Regions from separate parts of the Streptomyces sp. NPDC055254 genome, predicted to be linked through region 2. Evidence: riboswitches for the same ligand, from Rfam matches in the RefSeq annotation. Region 2 holds a riboswitch; each other region holds the start of a gene.
What was found. Region 2 has a riboswitch for cobalamin ahead of ACWFQ8_RS02160 (ribonucleoside-diphosphate reductase subunit alpha). Riboswitches for the same ligand answer to the same signal wherever they lie in the genome.
Positions count from the first base shown of each region.

Region 1 (5,456 bases), on a different contig from region 2:
CGCGCCAGGGTCTTCTCCGTCCGGAACCGCACCCGCACGGGCAGCAGTCCGAGGCCGGCCACCGAGCCGGCCCGCGACTCGACCTCGTCCTCGATGTGCTCGCCCAGCGCCTGGAACCCGCCGCAGATGCCCAGCACCGGGCGGCCCTCGGCCGCCCGCCGTGCCAGGGCGTCCGCGAGCCCGCGCTCGCGCAGCCAGGAGAGGGCCCGCACCGTGCCCCGGGTGCCGGGTACGACGACCAGGTCCGCGTCGGCCAGTTCCTCGGCCCGGTCCACGAACCGCACGACGACGCCCGGCTCGGCGGCCAGGGCGTCGACGTCCGTGAAGTTGGACATCAGCGGCACCGCGCACACGGCGACCCGCAGCACGTCCTCACCGACCGGCGGCGCCACCACGGACTCCCGCACGGCGCCGCGCAGCGAGACCCGCAGGCCGTCCTCCTCGTCGATGCCGAGGCCGTGCCGGAAGGGCAGCACCCCGTACGTCGCCCGGCCCGTGAGGCCGCGCAGCATCTCCATGCCCGGCTCCAGCAGCGAGACGTCGCCCCGGAACTTGTTGACGAGGTATCCGGCGATCAGCGACTGGTCCTCGGGGGACAGCAGCGCCGTCGTCCCGAAGAAGGAGGCGAAGACCCCGCCCCGGTCGATGTCGCCGACGACGACCACCGGGAAGCGCGCGGCCCGCGCGATGCCCATGTTCACGATGTCGGTCCGGCGCAGGTTGATCTCGGCCGGACTCCCCGCCCCCTCGCAGATCACGGCGTCATACGTGCCCCGCAGCTGCTCCAGGCAGTCCGTGACGATGCCGAGCAACTGCTCCTGGCGGCCCCCGTGGTAGCCGCGGGCGCTCATCTCGCCCACCGGCTTGCCCAGCAGCACCACCTGGCTGGTGCGGTCGCCGCCCGGCTTGAGCAGCACCGGGTTCATCAGCGCGGTCGGCTCCACGCGGGCCGCCTGCGCCTGCATGGCCTGGGCGCGCCCGATCTCGGCGCCCTCGCGCGTCACGAAGGAGTTCAGCGACATGTTCTGGGCCTTGAAGGGCGCCACCTTCACACCGCTGCGGGCCAGCCAGCGGCAGATGCCCGCCGTGACCACGCTCTTGCCCGCGTCCGACGTCGTTCCCGCGACGAGCAGTCCGCCGCCGTGCTTCGCGCCGTTCATGCGCGTCCTCCCCTCGTCGTGCCGCAGGCCCTCGAAGCCCACGTACCGGCCCCCGTCGCGCGGGCGACCGCGAGCCGGGCGACCGCGCAGGCCCCCAGAGCCAGCCAGGTCACCCGCCGCGACAACCGCACCGCGCGCTCGATGTCCGCGACCTCCACCGCCCGCCCCCGGGCGCCGTTGAGCACGGCCCGGTGCTCGACCCGGCCCCCGTACGCCAGGGTGCCGCCCAGCCGTACGCCGAGGGCGCCGGCGAAGGAGGCCTCCACGGGTCCGGCGTTGGGGCTGGGGTGCGCGGCGGCGTCGGCGCGCCAGGCCCGTACGGCTCCCCGCCGGTCGGGTCCGGCCAGTACGGCGGCCAGCGCCGTCAGCCGGGCGCCCGGCCAGCCCGCCGCGTCGTCGAGCCGGGCGGAGGCCCAGCCGTAGCGCAGGTAGCGGGGGGACTTGTGGCCGACCATCGCGTCGAGCGTGTTCACGGCCCGGAAGGCGAGCAGGCCCGGCACCCCGGCGACGGCGCCCCACACGAGGGCGCCGACGACGGCGTCGGAGGTGTTCTCGGCGACGGATTCCACGACGGCGCGGGCCATCTGCTGCTCGTCCAGGGACTGCGGGTCGCGTCCGCACAGGTGGGGCAGCCGCCGCCGGGCGGCCTCGGTGTCGCCGGCGGCGAGCGCCGCGCCGATGGTGCGGGCCTCCCGGCCCAGCGAGGTGCCGCCCACGACGGCCCAGGTGGCGGCGGCGGTCAGCGCGATCCGGACCACGGGTGGTGCGGAGCGCACGGCGCGGGCGCCCAGTGCGCCGACCGCCGTCGCGCCCCCGGCGCACACCAGGGTGTGCAGGAGGCCCCGGGCGCGGTCGTCGCGCCACAGGGCGCGCTCCACCGCGGCGGCGGCTCGTCCGAAGGCGGCCACGGGGTGCCCTCGGCGCGGATCCCCGAGGATCCGGTCGCCGATCAGGCCCGCCGCGGCGCCGTACGCGAAAACGCGATCGGCACGCATGGTGGCAGGTATGTCCTCACTCAGGGTCCGCGCCCTGGTTCGACGTGTCCGGCGGCGAGAGTTCCTGGCTCCCGGGACGCACGCGCCGCGTGCGCTCCCCGGTGACAGTGGCGGGACCGCGCCGGAATCGCACCGGACTTCCTCTCCATGCCGCCGTATTGGCTCGGGCAGTCCACCACGCACCGAGAACGCCCGTCAACTCGCCGTTGACCTGCGACGAGGGTCCGGCCGGGCATGCGAAAGCTCCCCCCGGGAAGAACCCGGGGGGAGCTGCCGCGGCGAACCGGACGCGCCTCGGCGCGCCGGATCAGGCGACGATCAGGTAGATCCCGTAGCCCACGGCCGCCGCGACCAGCGCGAAGCAGGCGTACGCACCGCTGCGGGCCAGGGTGGCGGCGCCGCCCTGCTCGGTGGCGGCCTCGTGCTTGGACAGGCCCACCAGGCCCAGGGTGAACAGGGCCACGAGGGCGACGGTGGCGGAGAGGCTGACCCCGAAGACGGAGCCGAGTGCTTCCCAGTCGATCTTCATACTGCCGTTCCTCTGTCTGTCTCGGTCAGACCGCGGCGGCCGGAGCCGCCGGGGTCGTCGTCGCGGCCGGGATGGTGGCCTTGAGGTCCTCGTCGCTCACCGCGGCGGTGGTGGCGGCCGCGAGGGTCGGCGGGACGGTGACGGCGGCCATGGCCGTGGTGACCACACCCGGCTCCTCGGCGCCGACCGGCTGCACGTCGTTGACGTTGTGGTGGTCGACGACCTGGCGGCGCGAGATGAGCCAGATGGCGAGGCAGGAGCCGACCAGGAAGACGGTGACCGCGGCGATGCCGACGTCACCGGTGCGCATGACCAGCTCGGCGCCGGCCGCGACCAGGCCGGCGGCCGGCAGGGTCAGGCCCCACGCGATGAACATGCGGGTGGCGGTGGACCAGCGGACCACCCCGCCCTTGCGTCCCAGACCCGCACCCATGACGGCGCCGGAGCACGCGTGGGTGGTGGAGAGGGAGAAGCCGAGGCTCGACGAGGCCAGGATGACGCTGGCGGCAGAGGTCTGGGCGGCGAAGCCCTGCTGCGGCTGGAGGTCGGTGAGGCCCTTGCCCATGGTGCGGATGATGCGCCAGCCGCCCAGGTAGGTGCCCATCGCGATGGCCAGACCGGCGGAGACGATGACCCAGACCGGCGGGTTGGCGCCGGCGGGCAGGGCGTTCCCGGCGACGAGCGCCAGGGTGATGATGCCCATCGTCTTCTGCGCGTCGTTGGTGCCGTGCGCGAGGGAGACGAGACCGGCCGAGGCGATCTGACCGGTGCGGTAGCCCTTCGCGGAGGTCTTCTCGCCGACCTTGCCGCCGAGCTTGTACGTGACCTTCGCGGCCAGCATCGCGGCCAGACCGGCGACGAGCGGCGCGGCGATCGCGGGGATCAGCACCTTGGTGACGACGACGCTGCCGTTGACCGCGCCGATTCCGGCGGAGGCGACGGCGGCACCGATCAGGCCGCCCATCAGGGCGTGCGAGGAGCTGGAGGGCAGGCCGACCAGCCAGGTGACGAGGTTCCAGAGGATCGCGCCGACCAGAGCGGCGAAGATCACTTCCGGCTGGATGCCTTCCTCGTTGACGAGGCCCTTGGAGATCGTCTTGGCGACCTCCACGGACATGAACGCGCCGACGAGGTTGAGCACGGCGGACATGGCCACCGCCGTCTTGGGCTTGAGGGCGCCGGTCGAGATGGTGGTGGCCATCGCGTTGGCCGTGTCGTGAAAACCGTTCGTGAAGTCGAACACGAGAGCGGTGATGATCACGATCCCGAGGAGAAGCGTTATGTGCTCCATTTACCCAGGCTTCTGTTTGACGTCAGTGGCTCGGCGACCGTAGGCAACCTGGATGAACGGAAGATGAACTGGCACGGGCCGATCGGTGTACTGCCTCGCCACGCGATCGGAACCTTCGTCCCGGTTCTGGCGGAGATACATCGATTAATGCACGTCAAAGCCGGGTGAATGAACCCCTCCGCGCCGGATCCCGGACATACGGGCGGCGCCCTCCGGAACCGGAAGGAGAGATGGATCACGCCCGCCGCGGCGCGGCCGGGCCGCGCCCCTCCGGTGGCCCCCCGGGATCGGCGCCCCGACACTGGAGCCGTGCGTACCGCGACAGCGACGGCAGCGGCCGTCACCACCATGCTCCTGGGCGCCGGCGCGGCCGCCGTCGCGGCCGGCCGGTACGCCGCCGGCGCCGCCCTGCGGCACCGGCCCGGGTGCCCGCTGCCCGGCGGGCCGCGCCTCACCGTCCACTCCACCGCCGCCGGCCGGATCGCCCTGACCCGCTCACTGGCCTCCCTGCGCCCCGGTACGTACGGCCTGGACGCCCCGGGGGTGCACGCCGTCGTCGGACCCGTCCTCACCGGGGTGCCCCACGACCCGGACACCGTCGTACGCCGGCTCCTCGCCGTCACCCACGGCTCCCTCGACCCCGGCACCCGGCTCACCCTCACCCCCCAGGTCCACCTCGGCGATCCGCGTACCGCCCTCGGCCTCGACCACGCCGACGTGGACGTCCCCGGGGAGCTGGGCGCCCTGCCCGCCTGGTTCGTCCCCGCGGCCCGGGACACCTGGGTCATCACCGTGCACGGGCTCGGCAGCAGCCGCGAGCACCCGATGGTCGTCATGCCCTTCCTGCACCGCCAGCGGCTGCCCGTCCTCGACCTGGGCTACCGGGGCGACCTGGGCGCCCCCGCCTCCCCGGACGGCCTCGGGCACCTCGGCGCGTCGGAGTGGCGTGACCTGGACGCCGCCATCCGCTACGCCCTGCGCTACGGGGCCCGCCGCGTGATCCTGCACGGCTGGTCCACCGGCGCCACCATGGCCCTGCACGCCGCCGAGCGCTCGGCGCTGGCCGGCCGCATCTCCGGGCTGGTGCTCGACTCGCCCGTGCTCGACTGGCACGCCACCCTGCGCGCGCTCGCCGCGGCCCGCCGCACCCCGGCCCCGGTGCTGCCGCTCGCCGTACGGGCCGCCGAGAGCCGCGCGGGGCTGCGCGCCGACCGGCCGGCGCCGGGCGCAGACCCCGCCGCGCTGCGCGTCCCCGTCCTGATCCTCCACGGCCCGGACGACGTGTTCGCCCCGTGGGGCCCCTCCCGCCGGCTCGCCGCCGCCCGCCCCGACCTGGTCACCCTGCACACCGTGCGGGCCGCCGGGCACGGGGCGATGTGGAACGCCGACCCGTCCGGCTACGAGGAGGTCCTGCGCCGTTTCCTCACCCCCCTCATGTGAAGGCCGTGTGCCGGAAGCGACGTGGAGGCCGGGTTGTCCCG
Region 1 is NZ_JBSGQV010000013.1:142,195-147,650, forward strand. Features, by position in the region: gene ACWFQ8_RS16085 (cobyric acid synthase) at 1-1,160, opposite strand, end outside; gene ACWFQ8_RS16090 (cobalamin biosynthesis protein) at 1,157-2,155, opposite strand; cobalamin riboswitch at 2,193-2,346, opposite strand; gene ACWFQ8_RS16095 (hypothetical protein) at 2,463-2,684, opposite strand; gene ACWFQ8_RS16100 (anion permease) at 2,710-3,975, opposite strand; gene ACWFQ8_RS16105 (alpha/beta hydrolase family protein) at 4,285-5,415, shown strand.
Region 1: linked by a shared signal. The riboswitch ahead of ACWFQ8_RS16090 (cobalamin biosynthesis protein) and the one ahead of ACWFQ8_RS02160 (ribonucleoside-diphosphate reductase subunit alpha) in region 2 are both predicted to bind cobalamin.

Region 2 (5,456 bases):
CCTCTTCTTCGCCCTGAACTCCCCTCCCGGCGTCATCGGCACCACCGTCGAGACCGCCTCGCAGGCAGTGACGAACTTCGGCTTCGCCATCAGCCCCGAGGCCCTCGCGCAGGCCGCGAAGGACGTCGAGGAGACCAGCCTGCTCTCCCGTACCGGTGGCGCGCCGACCTTCGCACTCGGAATGTCGGAGATCTTCTCGGCCGTCATCGGCGGCACCGCGATGAAGGCCTTCTGGTACCACTTCGCCATCATGTTCGAGGCGCTGTTCATCCTGACGACGGTCGACGCCGGTACCCGCGTCGGGCGGTTCATGCTCCAGGACACCCTCGGCAACGTGCACAAGTCCTTCAAGGACGTGAGCTGGAAGCCCGGCGTCTGGTTCGCCAGCGCGATCGTCGTCGGCGGCTGGGGATACTTCCTGTGGGTCGGCATCAAGGACCCGCTGGGCGGCATCAACCAGCTCTTCCCGCTGTTCGGCATCGCGAACCAGCTGCTCGCCGCGGTCGCCCTGGCGGTCTGCACCACGCTGCTGGTCAAGTCCGGGCGGCTCAAGTGGGCCTGGGTGACGGGCGTGCCGCTCGCCTGGGACGTGTCGGTCACGCTCACCGCGAGCTACCAGAAGATCTTCTCGCAGGACGTGAAGGTCGGCTTCTTCGCCCAGCGCGACAAGTACCAGGCGGGCATCGACGCGGACAAGGTGCTGCCGCCCGCGAAGACCATGGACGAGATGCACACCGTGGTCACCAACGCCACCGTGGACGGCGTGCTGTCGGCGCTGTTCGCGGTCCTGATCATCATCGTGCTGATCGACGCGGCCCGGACCTGCTTCAAGGCCATCGCCCACCCGCAGTCCGTGAAGCTCTCCGAGGTCCCGTGGACCGAGTCGAAGATCATCGCGCCGGCCGGCCTGATCCCGACCGCCGAGGAGCGTGCGGAACTCTCCGCCGCGGGCCTCGACTCGAACGGCGGCCGGGTGAAGGAGCAGGAGCCCGCGGCCTCATGAGCGCGCTGCGGGCAGTCCTGGCCAAGACCTGGTTCTACCTGCGGGAGTTCTCGGGAGAGGCCGCGTACGACCGCTACCTCGCCCACGCCCGCTCCCACGACCCGGACGCGGAGGTCCTGACCCGCAGGGCCTTCGAGCGCGCCCGCACGGACTCCCGCGAGGCGGACCCCCGCGAGGGCTTCCGCTGCTGCTGAGGCCGTACGCACGGCTCCGCGGCCACGAACGGGTCGTCACCTCCCCACCAGGAGGCGGCGGCCCGTACGCGTGCGCGCGCTCCGTGTGCCCGGGGCGCCCCGGGACGCGGCCGGCGCACACTCGGCGGGACCGCCCCCGAGGCCTGCCTCGCCGACCGGCACCCTCGACTTCGACGAGCGGGACCCGGCCCCGATCGAGGGCCCGGCGCCGCTCACCCACCGGCCCCCGCTCCGTGGGTACCGGCTCGCACCGTAGCCACGCCGACACAACATGTGGGGGCTACCGCAGACACCCGCCCCCACATGTATGCTCATGGCTGCTGTCGCCGCAGGGGAATCCGGTGCGAATCCGGAACTGTCCCGCAACGGTATGAAATGCGCTGATCAGTGCATCGCAAGTCCGAGGACCTGCCGACAGCGCGCCCGGCTCGACCGAACCGGGTGTCGTACGTCCGGGCCTCGCGGTTGGGCCGAGGGACGCCATGCGGTGCACGTACTGCCTGCCCTGTCCGGGCCGACGCGTGCCCAGTTCCGCATGCGCCCGCTCGCGCGCCGCTCCGCCGATGACCGGACCGAGCGAGGGAGAGCTCCCCCCGTGACCATCGCGCCTTCCGCACCGCGCTTCGAGTCCGTCGACACCGAGACCGCGGCCGAGCCCGGGGGGCCCGGGGCCGCTCTGCTGCGCACCCTGACCGAACTCACGGCGGACCTCCCCGACACCGACCCCGGCCGGGTCGCCGCCGCCGCGCTGCGCGGCCGCAGCTCCGTCGCCGACGAGGCCGAGCTGCGCGGCCTGGCCACCGAGGCCGCCGCCGGTCTCATCTCCGAGGACCCCGCGTACTCCCGGCTCGCCGCCCGGCTGTTGACGCTGGCCGTAGCCGACGAGGCCGCGAGCCAGGGTTCCACCTCCTTCTCCGCGTCCGTCGAGGTCGGCCACCGCGAGGGGCTCATCGCCGACCGCACGGCGGAGTTCGTCCGCACCCACGCGAGCCGGCTGGACGCGCTGGTCGAACACTCCCTGGCCGAGGGCGCCGACGACCGCTTCGGCTTCTTCGGCCTGCGGACCCTGCACAGCCGCTACCTGCTGCGCCACCCGATCACCCGCCAGGTCGTGGAGACCCCGCAGTACTTCATGCTGCGCGTGGCCTGCGGTCTCGCCGAGGACCTGAGCGTCCAGGCCGTCGAGGAAGTCGCCTCGCTGTACCGCCTGATGAGCCGCCTGGACTACCTGCCGTCCTCCCCCACGCTCTTCAACTCCGGCACCCGGCACCCGCAGATGTCCTCCTGCTACCTGCTGGACTCCCCGCTGGACGAGCTCGACTCGATCTACGACCGCTACCACCAGGTCGCGCGCCTGTCGAAGCACGCCGGCGGCATCGGCCTCTCGTACTCCCGCATCCGGGCCCGCGGTTCGCTGATCCGGGGCACCAACGGGCACTCCAACGGCATCGTGCCGTTCCTCAAGACCCTCGACGCCTCCGTCGCCGCCGTGAACCAGGGCGGCCGCCGCAAGGGCGCCGCCGCCGTGTACCTGGAGACCTGGCACGCGGACATCGAGGAGTTCCTGGAGCTCCGCGACAACACCGGCGAGGACCAGCGCCGTACGCACAACCTGAACCTCGCCCACTGGGTGCCGGACGAGTTCATGCGCCGCGTGAACGCCGACGCCGACTGGTCGCTGTTCTCCCCGGCCGACGTCCCCGAGCTGGTGGACCTGTACGGCGACGACTTCGACGCCGCGTACCTGAAGGCCGAAGCCGCCGGGCTCGCCAAGAAGTCGATGCCCGCCCGCGACCTGTACGGCCGGATGATGCGCACCCTCGCACAGACCGGTCAGGGCTGGATGACCTTCAAGGACGCCTCCAACCGGACCGCGAACCAGACCGCTCTGCCCGGGACCGTGGTCCACTCCTCGAACCTCTGCACCGAGATCATCGAGGTCACCAACGACGGCGAGACGGCCGTCTGCAACCTCGGCTCGGTCAACCTCGGCGCGTTCGTGCTGAGCGAGTCCGGCGAGATGGACTGGGAGCGGCTCGACGAGACCGTCCGCACCGCCGTGACGTTCCTCGACCGCGTGGTGGACATCAACTTCTACCCGACCGAGCAGGCCGGCCGTTCCAACGCGAAGTGGCGCCCCGTGGGCCTGGGCGCGATGGGCCTGCAGGACGTGTTCTTCAAGCTGCGGCTGCCCTTCGACTCCGCCGAGGCGCAGGCCCTGTCCACGAAGATCTCCGAGCGGATCATGCTGGCCGCGTACGAGGCCTCCTGCGACCTCGCCGAGCGCAACGGCCCGCTCCCGGCCTGGGCCGAGACCCGCACCGCCCAGGGCGTGCTGCACCCGGACCACTACGGTGTCGAGCCGACCTGGCCGGAGCGCTGGGACGCGCTGCGCGCCCGCGTCGCGAAGTCCGGCATGCGCAACTCCCTGCTGCTCGCCATCGCTCCGACCGCGACGATCGCCTCGATCGCCGGCGTCTACGAGTGCATCGAGCCGCAGGTGTCCAACCTCTTCAAGCGCGAGACGCTGAGCGGTGAGTTCCTCCAGGTCAACGCCTACCTCGTGGACGAGCTGAAGGAGCTCGGCGTCTGGGACGCGCAGACCCGTGAGGCGCTGCGCGAGTCCAGCGGCTCGGTCCAGGGCTTCGGCTGGATCCCCGCCGAGGTCCGCGAGCTGTACCGCACGGCCTGGGAGATCCCGCAGCGCGGCCTGATCGACATGGCGGCGGCCCGCACCCCGTACCTCGACCAGTCGCAGTCGCTGAACCTGTTCCTGGAGACGCCCACCATCGGCAAGCTCAGCTCGATGTACGCGTACGCCTGGAAGAAGGGCCTGAAGACCACGTACTACCTGCGCTCGCGTCCGGCGACGAAGATCGCCCGTGCCGCGTCGGGCGCGGCCGCCGTCCCGGCCGCCGCCACTCCCCTTCCGCAGGCCGTCGACGCCGACGCGCTGGCCTGCTCCCTTGAGAACCCCGAGTCCTGCGAGGCCTGCCAGTAATGAGCTCCACCCAGAAGAACCTGCTCGACCCGGGCTTCGAACTGACCCTGCGTCCGATGCGCTACCCGGACTTCTACGAGCGCTACCGCGACGCGATCAAGAACACCTGGACGGTCGAGGAGGTCGACCTCCACTCGGACGTCGCCGACCTGGCGAAGCTGACGCCCTCCGAGCAGCACATGATCGGCCGGCTCGTCGCGTTCTTCGCGACCGGTGACTCGATCGTCTCGAACAACCTGGTGCTGACCCTCTACAAGCACATCAACTCCCCCGAGGCGCGTCTGTACCTGTCGCGCCAGCTGTTCGAGGAGGCCGTGCACGTCCAGTTCTACTTGACGCTGCTCGACACCTACCTGCCCGACCCGGACGACCGGGCGGCCGCCTTCGACGCGGTCGAGGAGATCCCCTCCATCCGCGAGAAGGCGCAGTTCTGCTTCAAGTGGATGGACTCGGTCGAGAAGATCGAGCGGCTGGAGTCGGCGGCCGACCGCCGCCGCTTCCTGCTGAACCTGATCTGCTTCGCCGCGTGCATCGAGGGGCTGTTCTTCTACGGCGCCTTCGCCTACGTGTACTGGTTCCGTTCGCGGGGCCTCCTGCACGGTCTGGCCACCGGCACCAACTGGGTGTTCCGCGACGAGACCATGCACATGAACTTCGCCTTCGAGGTCGTGGACACGGTCCGCAAGGAGGAGCCGGAGCTCTTCGACGAGGCCCTCCAGCAGCAGGTCACGGACATGCTGAAGGAGGCCGTGGAGGCGGAGCTGCAGTTCGGCCGCGACCTGTGCGGTGACGGCCTGCCGGGCATGAACACCGAGTCGATGCGCGAGTACCTGGAGTGCGTCGCCGACCAGCGTCTGGTCCGGCTCGGCTTCCCTCCGGTCTACGGCTCGCAGAACCCGTTCTCCTTCATGGAGCTGCAGGGCGTCCAGGAGCTGACCAACTTCTTCGAGCGCCGCCCGTCGGCCTACCAGGTCGCCGTCGAGGGCACGGTCGACCTGGACGAGGACTTCTAGGCCGGGCCGCCGTCCCCGCCCACGGGAGAGATCCTCGTGGGCGGGGACGGCGCTTCTGCCTCGTGGCGGGCTCCGGTTCACTTGCCGGGCGCGTGCCGCAGCGCGATGCGGGCCGGACGCGGGCCGGCCCCTTCCCGTCTGTGCCCGTCCCGGACGATCTGCGCGCGGTGCCGGGCGGCGCGCAGCTGCCGGTCGATCCGCCGGTCCCGGACGATTCCGTAGAAGGCCGGGGCGAGCAGCAGGGC
Region 2 is NZ_JBSGQV010000001.1:491,265-496,720, forward strand. Features, by position in the region: gene ACWFQ8_RS02150 (carbon starvation CstA family protein) at 1-1,003, shown strand, start outside; gene ACWFQ8_RS02155 (CstA-like transporter-associated (seleno)protein) at 1,000-1,197, shown strand; cobalamin riboswitch at 1,495-1,627, shown strand; gene ACWFQ8_RS02160 (ribonucleoside-diphosphate reductase subunit alpha) at 1,793-4,198, shown strand; gene ACWFQ8_RS02165 (ribonucleotide-diphosphate reductase subunit beta) at 4,198-5,211, shown strand; gene ACWFQ8_RS02170 (hypothetical protein) at 5,289-5,456, opposite strand, start outside.

Region 3 (5,456 bases), on a different contig from region 2:
TGGATCTTCGGCCCGAGCCGTGTCATGGTTGGTCTCGCCGAAGGGGTGTAGCTCAGCTGGTCAGAGCGCCGGTCTCCAAAACCGAAGGCCGCAGGTTCGAATCCTGCCGCCCCTGCCACGCAGAACGGGACGCGCGAGCCTCCTGTGCTGGGAAAAGGTACGAGCCCCGCCGATGATTCGGCGGGGCTCTCTTGCGTTCAGGATCGCCAGCCGGCCCCCCGCCGGCCCGAACGCCTGACGATCCGGCCATGGAAGCCCTGCCCGACGCTGGAGTCGGCTGCCGGGTGGGGAGTCGCGAGAAAAGCCCAGGCTGGAAGGGGACCGGCCGAGGCAGTCAGCGGGTGTCAGCCAAGCGGGTGCTGCCAGTGCAGGTTCGGCGAACCGTCGATCCAGTACGTGTGCGCGCGCTCGGTCACCCGCAGCCGCAACTCGGCGATGCCGGGCCGGCCGAGGTCGTGCCATCCGAGAAGGGCGCGCTCGATGTCGTCCCACAGGGATACGGGGCCACCCTGACGCACGAGCCATCCGTCGTCGTCGTTCACCAGCTCGGCGAAGGCCTCCCGGTCCGGGTCGAAGAGGTAGAAGAGCGGTGCGCCCGTCGCCGTCCGGGCTCGTAGGACTTGGGCTGTCGGTGCTGCCAGCTGCGCCAGGACGGCCTGCATCGGCTCGTCGAGGTCGGTCGGAGCGACCGAGGCCGGCCGTTCCGAACTGGGGTACGCCACGCGGGAGGACAGGTCTCCGGCGATGGGCACGACAGCCTGGGAGCGTGCCTGCATGAAACTGGCGTGGGCGATGAACCGCCCTTCGGCCGTCCCGTCATCGCCCACGGTGACCTTCGCGAGGCCGGTCCCGCTGAGCAGCGACCCGATGGTGGCGAGGATGACGCCGCCGGGGCGGGTCTGCCGTACCCACGTGTAGGGGATGCGTCGGACTCCGCAGGTGGCGATCACCCTGTCGTAGGGGGCGCGCCGGGGCAGACCGAGGAGCCCGTCCCCCGTCACGGTCCAGGTGGAGAAGCCGAAGGCCTCCAGGGCCGTGTCGGCGCGGGCGGCGACGCCCGGATCCACTTCGATCGTCGTGACGTTGTCTTCGCCCAGGCGGTGACACATCAAGGCAGCGGAGTACCCGGTGCCCGTGCCGATCTCCAGCACGCGGTGCCCGTCCTCGACCTCCAACTCCTCGATCATCTCCAGGACCAGCCGCGGGATCGTGGATGACGAGCTCGGGGTGCCTGGTACCGGGCCGGGAGCCTGGTCGGGGGTGAGGTGCCCGTCGAGCTGCGTGACGAGGGAGTCGTCGGTGTACGCGATCCGGGCCCACTCGGCCGGGTCCGTGCCGGCCGCGGTTACGGGCTTCCAGAGTCCCCCGCCGGTGGGGAGGAAGACGCCGGGGTGCAGGAACACCTCACGGGGGACGGCTTCAACGGCTTTCCGCCAGGCCGGGGTGCGGATCGCGCCCGCGGCTTCGAGCCCATCGGCGAGGGCCTGCCGCTGGGGGCTGGTATCGATCACCGGGTACCTCCTCGGGAGAGCAGGTCAGCGAAGGCGGCCGCCATGGGGAGCCCGGTGTGCTCCTCCAGCCAGCCCCACTGACCATTCGGATTCAGCTCCAGCAGCCAGTAGGCGCCGGCACGGTCCACTGCGAGGTCGAAGCTTCCGGATACGAGGCCGAAGGCATCGAGGAAGGCGAGCAGGGCTTCCTCCAGCGGGGCGGGAAGCGTGGCCACCGAGTACGCCAGGGCAGCGTAGTCCCGCCGCCAGTCCAGGAGTTCGGAATCGATGCGCACAGCGAAGACTTGGCGGCCTACGATCGTGACGCGGACGTCGCACACCTTGTCGACCCGTGCCTGGAAGAGGTGCGGGACGACTCGGATCCGGTCGTCGATCTCGTCTGCGGTGACCTGCTCCGCCCACGACACAACAGGGACGCCGTCCCGCTCGTAGGGCGTGGCCCGGAGCGTCTTGTGGATCACTGCAGGGTGAGCGGCGGCGAACTCGCGCGCGTCGGCCGGGTCGTTGGTGATCAGGGTGGGTGGCGCGGTCAGCCCCAGGCGAAGAGTGCAGGCCAATTGGTGCGGCTTGTAGGCGGCTTCGGCGTTCCGCATGGGGTGGTTCACCCAGAGGGGGCCGTGGAGCGCGTGCAGCACACCGCCGAGCCCGTAGCGCGTCTGCGCGGCCGCGAACCGGGCGTCGTCCGGTCCCAGGTGGGTGAAGGACGGCCATGTCGGGCGGCGCCAGTACACCGCTCCCACGTCTTCCAGGTCGGCGGCTCTCGACGGGGTGAGCATCCGCCCGGCCGCGTGGGCCGGGCGGACGCCGTACCGAGCCGAGACCGTCAAGCCCTCGCCGGCCGAGCACTCCTGGCGGACCTCGCTCATCGCCTCGATCATCGCGAAACTGGAAGGCGCGGACCCCGCGCGGGCCGCGTTCCTCGCCGTCTGGCACGACACCCAGGAGACCCGCACCGGCGACGTGAACCACCTGGGCAGGAAGTACTCGACCGCAGCCGATCCGGCGGCGGTGACCGCCGACCAGACGGCGGGTATGCCCGAGATTCTGGCATCGACGATTCAGGATCTGGTCGCGGAGTACGAAGCCAAGGACTCGCCGGAGGCGATCTGCGCGCGTGACGCCGACAAGCTGGAGTGCTTGCTTCAAGGGATCGAGTACCGAGCCCAGGGGCGAAAGCGCCCCCTCCCCGCGGGAACTCCCGCCGATGCGGGCCTTTCTCGTTTGGCGGGGGCGTGCGGGTCGGGGCGGCGGAACGTGTGGCAAGCTGGGGCGCATTGCCCAGGCGGTGCAGGACAGGAAACCGGTGCGATTCCGGTGCGGTCCCGCCACTGTGACCGGATTCCCCGCGCGGGGAACCGGAAGTCAGACACTGACGCACCGCCTCTTCACGTCGACCAGGGGACGCGGATCCCCCGGAGAGGCTTCGCCATGTCACGTTCCCGCGCCGCTCTGCGCGCACTCGTACCCCTCGCTTTCCTGCTGCCCGTGGCCGCCTGCGGTGCCTCACCGGACGCGGGGAAGCCGGCCCCCGGCGCGGCCGCCGCGCCCGGATTCCCGTACACCGTCACCAACTGCGGTGTGAGCACCACCTATCAGGCTCCGCCGCGACGCGCCGTCACCATGAACCAGCACGCCACCGAGGTGCTGCTCGCCCTCGGGCTGGAGGACCGGATCGCCGGCTCCGCCTACCTCGACGACGCGGTGCTGCCCGCCTACCGTCCGGCCTACGACAAGATCAAGGTGCTGGCCCGGGAGTACCCCTCCCAGGAGGTGCTGCTGGGCGCGGACCCCGACTTCGTGTACGGCGGCTACGCGAGCGCCTTCGACAAGGCGCAGGGCCGCGACCGCGAAGGACTCGGCAAGGCGGGGATCAACACCCGGCTCAACGTCGAGTACTGCACCGAGGGCCCCGTCGGTCTCGACGTGCTCAAGACCGAGATCACCGAGGTCGCCCGGACCTTCGGCGTACCCGAGCGGGGCGCGCGGCTCATCGAGGAGGAGCAGCGGCGCGTCGACGCCGTCGCCGCCCGGGTCAAGGACAAGGCCCGGCCGACCGTCTTCGTTTACGACTCCGGCGAGGGATCCGCCTTCACCTCGGGCGGCAGGGGGATCGGGACCGAGATCATCTCCCTCGCCGGAGGCGCGAACGTGTTCGCCGACCTCGACGACACCTTCGGTGACGTGGCGTGGGAGAAGGTCATCGAGCGCAAGCCCGAGGTCGTCCTCATCTACGACTACGGCGGCACCACCGTCGACGCCAAGAAGCAGCGGCTGTTGAACGACCCGGCCCTGGCGGAGGTTCCCGCCGTCAAGAACAGGCGGTTCGTCGTCCTGCCGCTCTCCTCGGCCGTCCTCGGCGTCCGGGTCGCCGACGCCGTCGAGGCGCTGGGCGGCCAGCTGCACCCCGACGCCGCGTGACGCCCCGTCCGTCCGTGGCCCTCCGCGGGGCCACCGCCGGTCCCGGAGCCGGAGCCCCGGCGGGCGGCGGCGGTGGCCTCCCGCCGGTCCTGATCCTCCTCCTGCTCACCGCCGCGCTCCTCGGATCCGCCGTCGCGGGCCTGGCGCTGGGGCCCGTACGGATCGCTCCCGGCCAGGTCGTCGACATCGTCCTCGGCGGCCTGTCGGGCCGCAGGCCCACCGGGGCGTTCGCCACCATCGTGTGGGACGTACGGGCGCCGCGCGTCATCCTGGGCGCCGTCGTCGGCGCCGGGCTCGCCGTCGCGGGCGCGGTGCTGCAGGCGCTCGTGCGCAACCCGCTCGCCGACCCCTTCCTGCTCGGCGCCTCCTCCGGGGCCTCGGCGGGCGCCGTCCTCGTGATCGTCCTCGGCTCGGGTACCGGCGTCCTCGCCGTCGCCGGACAACTCGGCGTACCGCTCGCCGCCTTCGCCGGTTCCCTGGCGGCGCTCGTCGCCGTCTACGCGCTGGCCCGCCGCGGCGGCTCCCTGACGACCGGCAGGCTGATCCTCGCCGGAGTCGCGGTGCAGTACGTCCTGTCCGCGCTGACCAGCCTGGTGCTCGTGCTCGCCGCGCAGCCGGACCAGGTGCGGACCGTGCTCTTCTGGACCCTCGGGGGCCTCGGCGGAGCCCGCTGGGACGAACTGGCGCTGCCCGCCGCCGCGCTGCTCCTCGGCACCGGCCTGCTGGTCGCCCTCGCCCGGCCGCTCGACCTGCTCCTCGCCGGGGAGGAGGGCGCGCAGACGCTGGGGCTGGACACGGCGCGCTTCCGGGCGGCCGTCTTCGTCCTCACCTCCCTCGTCATCGGCGTGCTCGTCGCTTACAGCGGGGCCATCGGCTTCGTGGGCCTGATGGTTCCGCATGCCGCCCGGATGGTCGTCGGCGCGGGGCACCGCGCACTGCTGCCGGTGTCCGCACTGGGCGGGGCGGTGTTCCTGACCCTGGCCGACCTGCTCGCCCGTACGGCCGCCGCGCCCGAGGAGATCCCCGTCGGCGTGGTCACCGCGCTCGTCGGCGGACCGTTCTTCCTGTGGATGCTGCGCCGCTCCACGCGTACCGAGGGGATCGCCGGATGACGGAGCCCACGGACCCCGCCGCACGCACGTGCCCCGCCAAGCCCACGGACCCCGCCGCACGCGCGCGCCCCGCCGAACGCACGGAGCGTGTGCGGTACGCGGCGCTCCCTGCGCAACTCGCCGTCGAGGGCGTGCGGTACGAGGTCGACGGGCACACCCTGCTCCGCGGCGTCGACCTCACCGCCCGTCCCGGCGAGACGGTCGGCGTGGTCGGCCCCAACGGCAGCGGCAAGACCACCCTGCTGCGCTGCGTCTACGGCGCCCTGCGACCCACCGCCGGCCGGGTGTGGCTCGACGGCAAGGACGCGGGCGCGCTCACCGTCAAGGAGCGCGCGCGGCGCGTGGCGGTCGTCCCGCAGGACGCGGGCGGCGCCTCCGGGCTGACCGTCCGCGAGGTCGTGGCCATGGGACGCAG
Region 3 is NZ_JBSGQV010000020.1:43,614-49,069, forward strand. Features, by position in the region: tRNA gene ACWFQ8_RS20095 (tRNA-Trp) at 42-118, shown strand; gene tgmC (ATP-grasp peptide maturase system methyltransferase) at 345-1,511, opposite strand; gene ACWFQ8_RS20105 (ATP-grasp ribosomal peptide maturase) at 1,508-2,389, opposite strand; partial or broken gene ACWFQ8_RS20110 (HD domain-containing protein) at 2,343-2,681, shown strand; cobalamin riboswitch at 2,764-2,903, shown strand; gene ACWFQ8_RS20115 (ABC transporter substrate-binding protein) at 2,940-3,929, shown strand; gene ACWFQ8_RS20120 (FecCD family ABC transporter permease) at 4,019-5,041, shown strand; gene ACWFQ8_RS20125 (ABC transporter ATP-binding protein) at 5,038-5,456, shown strand, end outside.
Region 3: linked by a shared signal. The riboswitch ahead of ACWFQ8_RS20115 (ABC transporter substrate-binding protein) and the one ahead of ACWFQ8_RS02160 (ribonucleoside-diphosphate reductase subunit alpha) in region 2 are both predicted to bind cobalamin.

Region 4 (5,456 bases), on a different contig from region 2:
CGACCACGCCCGTCGTGGCGTCGTAGCCGAAGAGGTAGTCGACGGTGGCGGCGAGTTCGAAGGCGCCCTTGTAGCCGTGGCGGCGCATCGCCTCGATCCACTTGGGATTGACCACGCGGGCGCGGAAGACGCGCGAGGTCTCCTCGACCAGGGTGCGGGTCTTGACCGTCTCCGGGCGGGTGGAGTCGCCGATGTACGCCTCGGGCGCGGTGCCGCGCAGGGCGCGGACCGTTGCCACCATGCCGCCGTGGTACTGGAAGTAGTCGTCCGAGTCCGCGATGTCGTGCTCGCGGGTGTCCGTGTTCTTGGCCGCGACCGTGATGCGCTTGTACGCGGTCTCCATCTCGGCACGGGCCGGACGGCCCTCCAGGCCGCGGCCGTACGCGTACCCGCCCCAGACCGTGTACACCTCCGCCAGGTCGGCGTCCGTGCGCCAGTCGCGGGAATCGATCAGCTGGAGGATGCCGGCCCCGTACGTGCCCGGGCGCGAGCCGAAGATACGGGTGGTGGCCCGGCGTTCGTCGCCGTGGAGGGAGAGGTCGGCCTGGGTGTGGGCCCGGATGTAGTTTTCGTCTGCCGGCTCGTCCAGGGACGCCGCCAGCCGGACCGCGTCGTCCAGCAGGCCGATCACGTGCGGGAACGCGTCGCGGAAGAAGCCTGAGATGCGCAGCGTCACATCGATGCGCGGGCGGCCCAGCTCCGCGAGGGGGACCGGTTCGATGCCCGTCACGCGGCGCGAGGCCTCGTCCCAGACCGGGCGGACGCCCAGCAGCGACAGCGCCTCCGCGACGTCGTCGCCGGAGGTGCGCATCGCGCTCGTGCCCCACAGGGACAGGCCGACGGAGGCGGGCCACTCGCCGTTGTCCGTGCGGTAGCGGGTCAGGAGGGACTCGGCGAGCGCCTGCCCCGTCTCCCACGCGAGGCGGGAGGGAACGGCCTTGGGGTCGACGGAGTAGAAGTTGCGGCCCGTGGGAAGGACGTTGACCAGGCCGCGCAGCGGGGAGCCGGACGGGCCCGCCGGGATGAAGCGGCCGTCCAGGGCCGCCACCACGTGCGCGATCTCGTCCACCGTGCCCGCCAGGCGCGGGACCACCTCGCGCGCCGCGAAGTCGAGGACGGCGGCGACGTCCGCCGAGTGGGCCGACGCCACCGTCGCGACGGCCGCCGGGTCCCAGTGCGCGTCCTCCATCGCCTGTACCAGGGCACGGGCCTGCTCTTCGACGGCGTCCGCCGAGGTACGGGTGGCCGCCGACTCGTCCAGGCCCAGCGCCTCGCGCAGGCCCGGGAGCGCCGTCGTACCGCCCCAGATCTGCCGGGCGCGCAGGATGGCGAGGACGAGGTTCACCCGGGCCGGGCCGGTCGGGGCGCCCCCCAGGACGTGCAGGCCGTCGCGGATCTGGGCGTCCTTGACCTCGCACAGCCAGCCGTCGACGTGAAGCAGGAAGTCGTCGAAGCCGTCGTCGTCCGGACGCTCGTCGAGGCCGAGGTCGTGGTCGAGCTTCGCCGCCTGGATCAGGGTCCAGATCTGGGCGCGGATGGCCGGCAGCTTCGCCGGGTCCATGGCGGAGATCTGGGCGTACTCGTCCAGGTGCTGCTCCAGGCGGGCGATGTCGCCGTACGACTCGGCCCGCGCCATGGGGGGTACGAGGTGGTCCACCAAGGTGGCGTGCACGCGGCGCTTGGCCTGCGTGCCCTCGCCCGGGTCGTTGACCAGGAACGGGTAGATCAGCGGCAGGTCGCCGAGGGCGGCGTCGGGGGCGCAGGAGGCGGACAGGCCGGCGTTCTTGCCGGGCAGCCACTCCAGGTTGCCGTGCTTGCCCAGGTGGATCATCGCGTCGGCGCCGAAGCCGCCGTCCTCCGCGCGGGCCTGGATCCAGCGGTACGCGGCCAGGTAGTGGTGCGAGGGAGGCAGGTCCGGGTCGTGGTAGATCGCGATCGGGTTCTCGCCGAAGCCGCGCGGCGGCTGGATGAGGATCAGCAGGTTCCCGCGGCGCAGGGCCGCGAGCACGATGTCGCCCTCGGGGTTGGCGGAGCGGTCGACGAACATGTTCCCGGGGGCCTCGCCCCAGTGCTCCTCCACGCTCGCGCGCAGGTCGGCCGGGAGCTCGGCGAACCAGCGCCGGTAGTCGGCGGCCGGGATGCGGACCGGGTTGCGGGCGAGCTGCTCCTCGGTGAGCCAGTCCTGGTCGTGGCCGCCGGCCTCGATCAGGGCGCGGATCAGCTCGTCGCCGTCGCCGGAGACCAGGCCGGGGATGTTCTCGACGGGACCGAAGTCGTAGCCGCCGGCGATCAGCGTGCGCAGCAGTTCGACGGCGCTGGCCGGGGTGTCGAGGCCGACCGCGTTGCCGATGCGGGAGTGCTTGGTGGGGTACGCGGAGAGGACCAGCGCGACCTTCTTGTCGCGCCGGTCGATGTGCCGCAGCCGGGCGTGGCGTACGGCGATCCCCGCGACGCGGGCGGCCCGTTCGGGGTCGGCCACGTAGGCGGGCAGGCCGTCCTCGTCGAACTCCTTGAAGGAGAACGGGACGGTGATCAGGCGTCCGTCGAACTCGGGCACGGCGACCTGGGTGGCGGCGTCGAGGGGGGAGAGGCCCTCGTCGCTCTCCTGCCAGGCGGCGCGCGACCCGGTCAGGCACAGGGCCTGCAGGATGGGCACGCCGAGGGAGGCGAGGGCGCCCGCGTCCCAGGACTCGTCGTCGCCGCCCGCAGAGGCGGTGGCGGGGCGGGTGCCGCCGGCCGCGAGGACGGTGGTGACGACCGCGTCGACGCCCTCCAGGGTGGCGAGCAGTTCCGGCTCGGGGGTGCGCAGGGAGGAGACGTAGAGGGGGAGCGGCTGGGCGCCGTGGGCCTCGACGGCCTCGCACAGGGCGTGCACGAAGGCGGTGTTGCCGCTCATCTGGTGGGCGCGGTAGTACAGCACGGCCACGCGGGGGCCGTCGGTCCGGCCGGGGGTGCGCTCCAGCGGGCCCCAGGTGGGGGCGGGGGCGGGCGGCTCGAAGCCGTGGCCGGTGAGCAGGACGGTGTCGGAGAGGAACCGGGCGAGCTGGGCGAGGTTGGCGGGGCCGCCGTGCGCGAGGTAGGCGTGGGCCTCGGCGGCGATGCCGATGGGGACGGTGGAGGCCTCCATCAGCTGGGCGTCCGGGGCCTGTTCGCCGGTGAGGACGACGACGGGACGGGGCTGGTCGGCGGCGAGGAGGAGGTCGAGGCCGTCCTGCCAGGCGCGGAGGCCGCCGAGGAGGCGTACGACGACCAGGTCGACGCCGTCGAGGAGGGCGGGTAGGTCGTCGAGGGGGAGGCGGGAGGGGTTCGCGAAGCGGTACGGGGCGGGTGCCGGGAGGGGCGCTGGGTTCGTGGGGTCCGCCGGGCTCGGCGGGGGCGTGGGGTTCGCCGTGGTGGCCGTGTTCGCGGCGCGGGCGCTGAGCAGATCGGTGTCGGACGTCGACAGCAGCAGGATCATGCGGCGGCAGGCCTTCCTCGGGGTTTCCGCGCCCCGGGCAGTGAGGACAGCGGGAGTTCCTGACTCACCCCGTTGATCGCGTGATCGCTCCGCGGGGGTTCACAGTGGCGGGACCGCGCCGGAATCGCACCGGGCTTCCTCCCATGTCGCCGTCCTCGGCGACGGCGGGCCGGTGTGGTCCGCCGGTGGTCATCCTAGGCGGCCTTTGCCCTGGCCGGGAGCGTGGGGGTCGGGCCGGGTCGGACCGCGCGGGTGGGGTGGCGGTGGGGGTGGTCGGTGCGGTGGCGCTGCCGGGGCTCTGCCCTGGGCCCCGCGCCTCAAACGCCGGCGGGGCTGGAGGGCGCCTCGGACGCCGGCGGGGCTGGAGGGCGCCTCGGACGCGGGCGGGGCTGGAGGGCGGGGCGGGGCCGGGTTGGGTCGGGGCGCGCGGGGTGGGGTGGTCGGGTGGGGGTGGCGACGGACACAGGTCGGGGGTGGGGAATCGTGGGTATGCTCGCCGCCATGCCCCAGCCCCCTTCCGCCGCATCGCGGGATGAACCCGTCATACGGGAGCGCGGTGACTCCTGCCCCGGCGCGCTGCGCCTGCACGCGGCGGACGACGGGTACCTCGCGCGCGTGCGGATTCCGGGCGGAGAGCTGAGTGCCCACCAGGCTTCGGTGTTGGGCGTGGCCGCCGACCGGTTCGGGGACGGCCATCTGGAACTCACCTCGCGCGGCAACGTTCAGTTGCGCGGTCTGCGGGAAGGTTGCGGCGCCGGTCTGGCGGAGTTGCTGGACGCCGCCGGGCTGCTGCCCGCGCCCAGCCACGAGCGCGTGCGGAACATCGTGGCCACCCCGATGTCCGGTGTGCCCGAAATCATGGAATGCGATTCCGGTTCCGGACGATCCGAGGTCGGGCGGCTCGATGCCGGTTCCGGGCGGTCCGAGGTCGGGCGGCTCGACGTTTCCCGGCCTGCCTCCGGCCCTGTGCGGCCCGGTTCCGGCGGGTCGGGTTCCGGTGGCGCTGACGCCGGATGCACGTCCCGGCCCGATGTGATGCCGTGGGTGCGGGAGTTGGACCGGTTGCTGTGCGGCAACGCGCGCGTCACCGCGCTGTCCGGGCGGTTCCTGTTCGCCTTCGACGACGGGCGGGGGGACGTGGTCGCGCTGGCGGCGGACGTGACCGTGCTCGGGCAGGCGGACGGTCGGGCGCTCGTGCGGCTCGGCGGGGCCCCCGGCGCCGTGGCCGTGGACGCGGCGGACGCGCCGAGGGCGGCGCTGCTCGCCGCCGAGTACTTCCTCGACGCCGCCGACGCGGCCGGGACGCGGGCCTGGCGGGTGCGCGAGCTGCCCGACGGACACGCCCTGGACGAAGCGGAGTTGACCGGCAGGCTCGCCGCCGCCGGGATCGCCGCGCAGCCGGTGCCCGTGGTGCGGTGGCCGTACGCGCCGCCGCCGGTGCCCGGGGGTTCGGGCAGCGGCCGGGGCGCGCCGCTGTGCGTACTGCCCCCGCTCGGCAGGCTCAGCACCGCCCAGTGGCGGGCGCTCGTCGAGGTCGCCGACCGGGCCGGCGGCGGGATGCGCATCACTCCGTGGCGCACCGTCGTCGTCCCGAACGCGCCCGTCCCGCCACCGCTCGACGCCCCGGCCCGGCTGCGCGCCGCCGGGCTCGTCGTGGACCCCGACAGCCCCTGGCAGGGCGTCACCGCCTGTACCGGGCGCCCCGGTTGCGCCAAGGCGCTGGCCGACGTACGGGCCGACGCGCGCGCGGTCGTCCAGGCTGCGCGGGGGCCGCTGCCCGTGCACTGGTCCGGCTGTGAGCGCCGCTGCGGGCATCCGCGGGGGACGGCCTGGGTGGACGTCGTGGCCACCGGGTCCGACCAGGGGCCGACCGACCAGGGGCGGTCCGACTACGGGCTGTCCGTCCACGGGCGGGCCGTGGCGCACGGCGCCGGCCTGGCGGCCGCCCTCGCCGTCGCCCGCAACGTCCCCGTTCCTTCCGATGAAGTACCAGAAGCAC
Region 4 is NZ_JBSGQV010000003.1:22,460-27,915, forward strand. Features, by position in the region: gene cobN (cobaltochelatase subunit CobN) at 1-3,457, opposite strand, end outside; cobalamin riboswitch at 3,498-3,633, opposite strand; gene ACWFQ8_RS04250 (cobalamin biosynthesis protein CobG) at 3,959-5,456, shown strand, end outside.
Region 4: linked by a shared signal. The riboswitch ahead of cobN (cobaltochelatase subunit CobN) and the one ahead of ACWFQ8_RS02160 (ribonucleoside-diphosphate reductase subunit alpha) in region 2 are both predicted to bind cobalamin.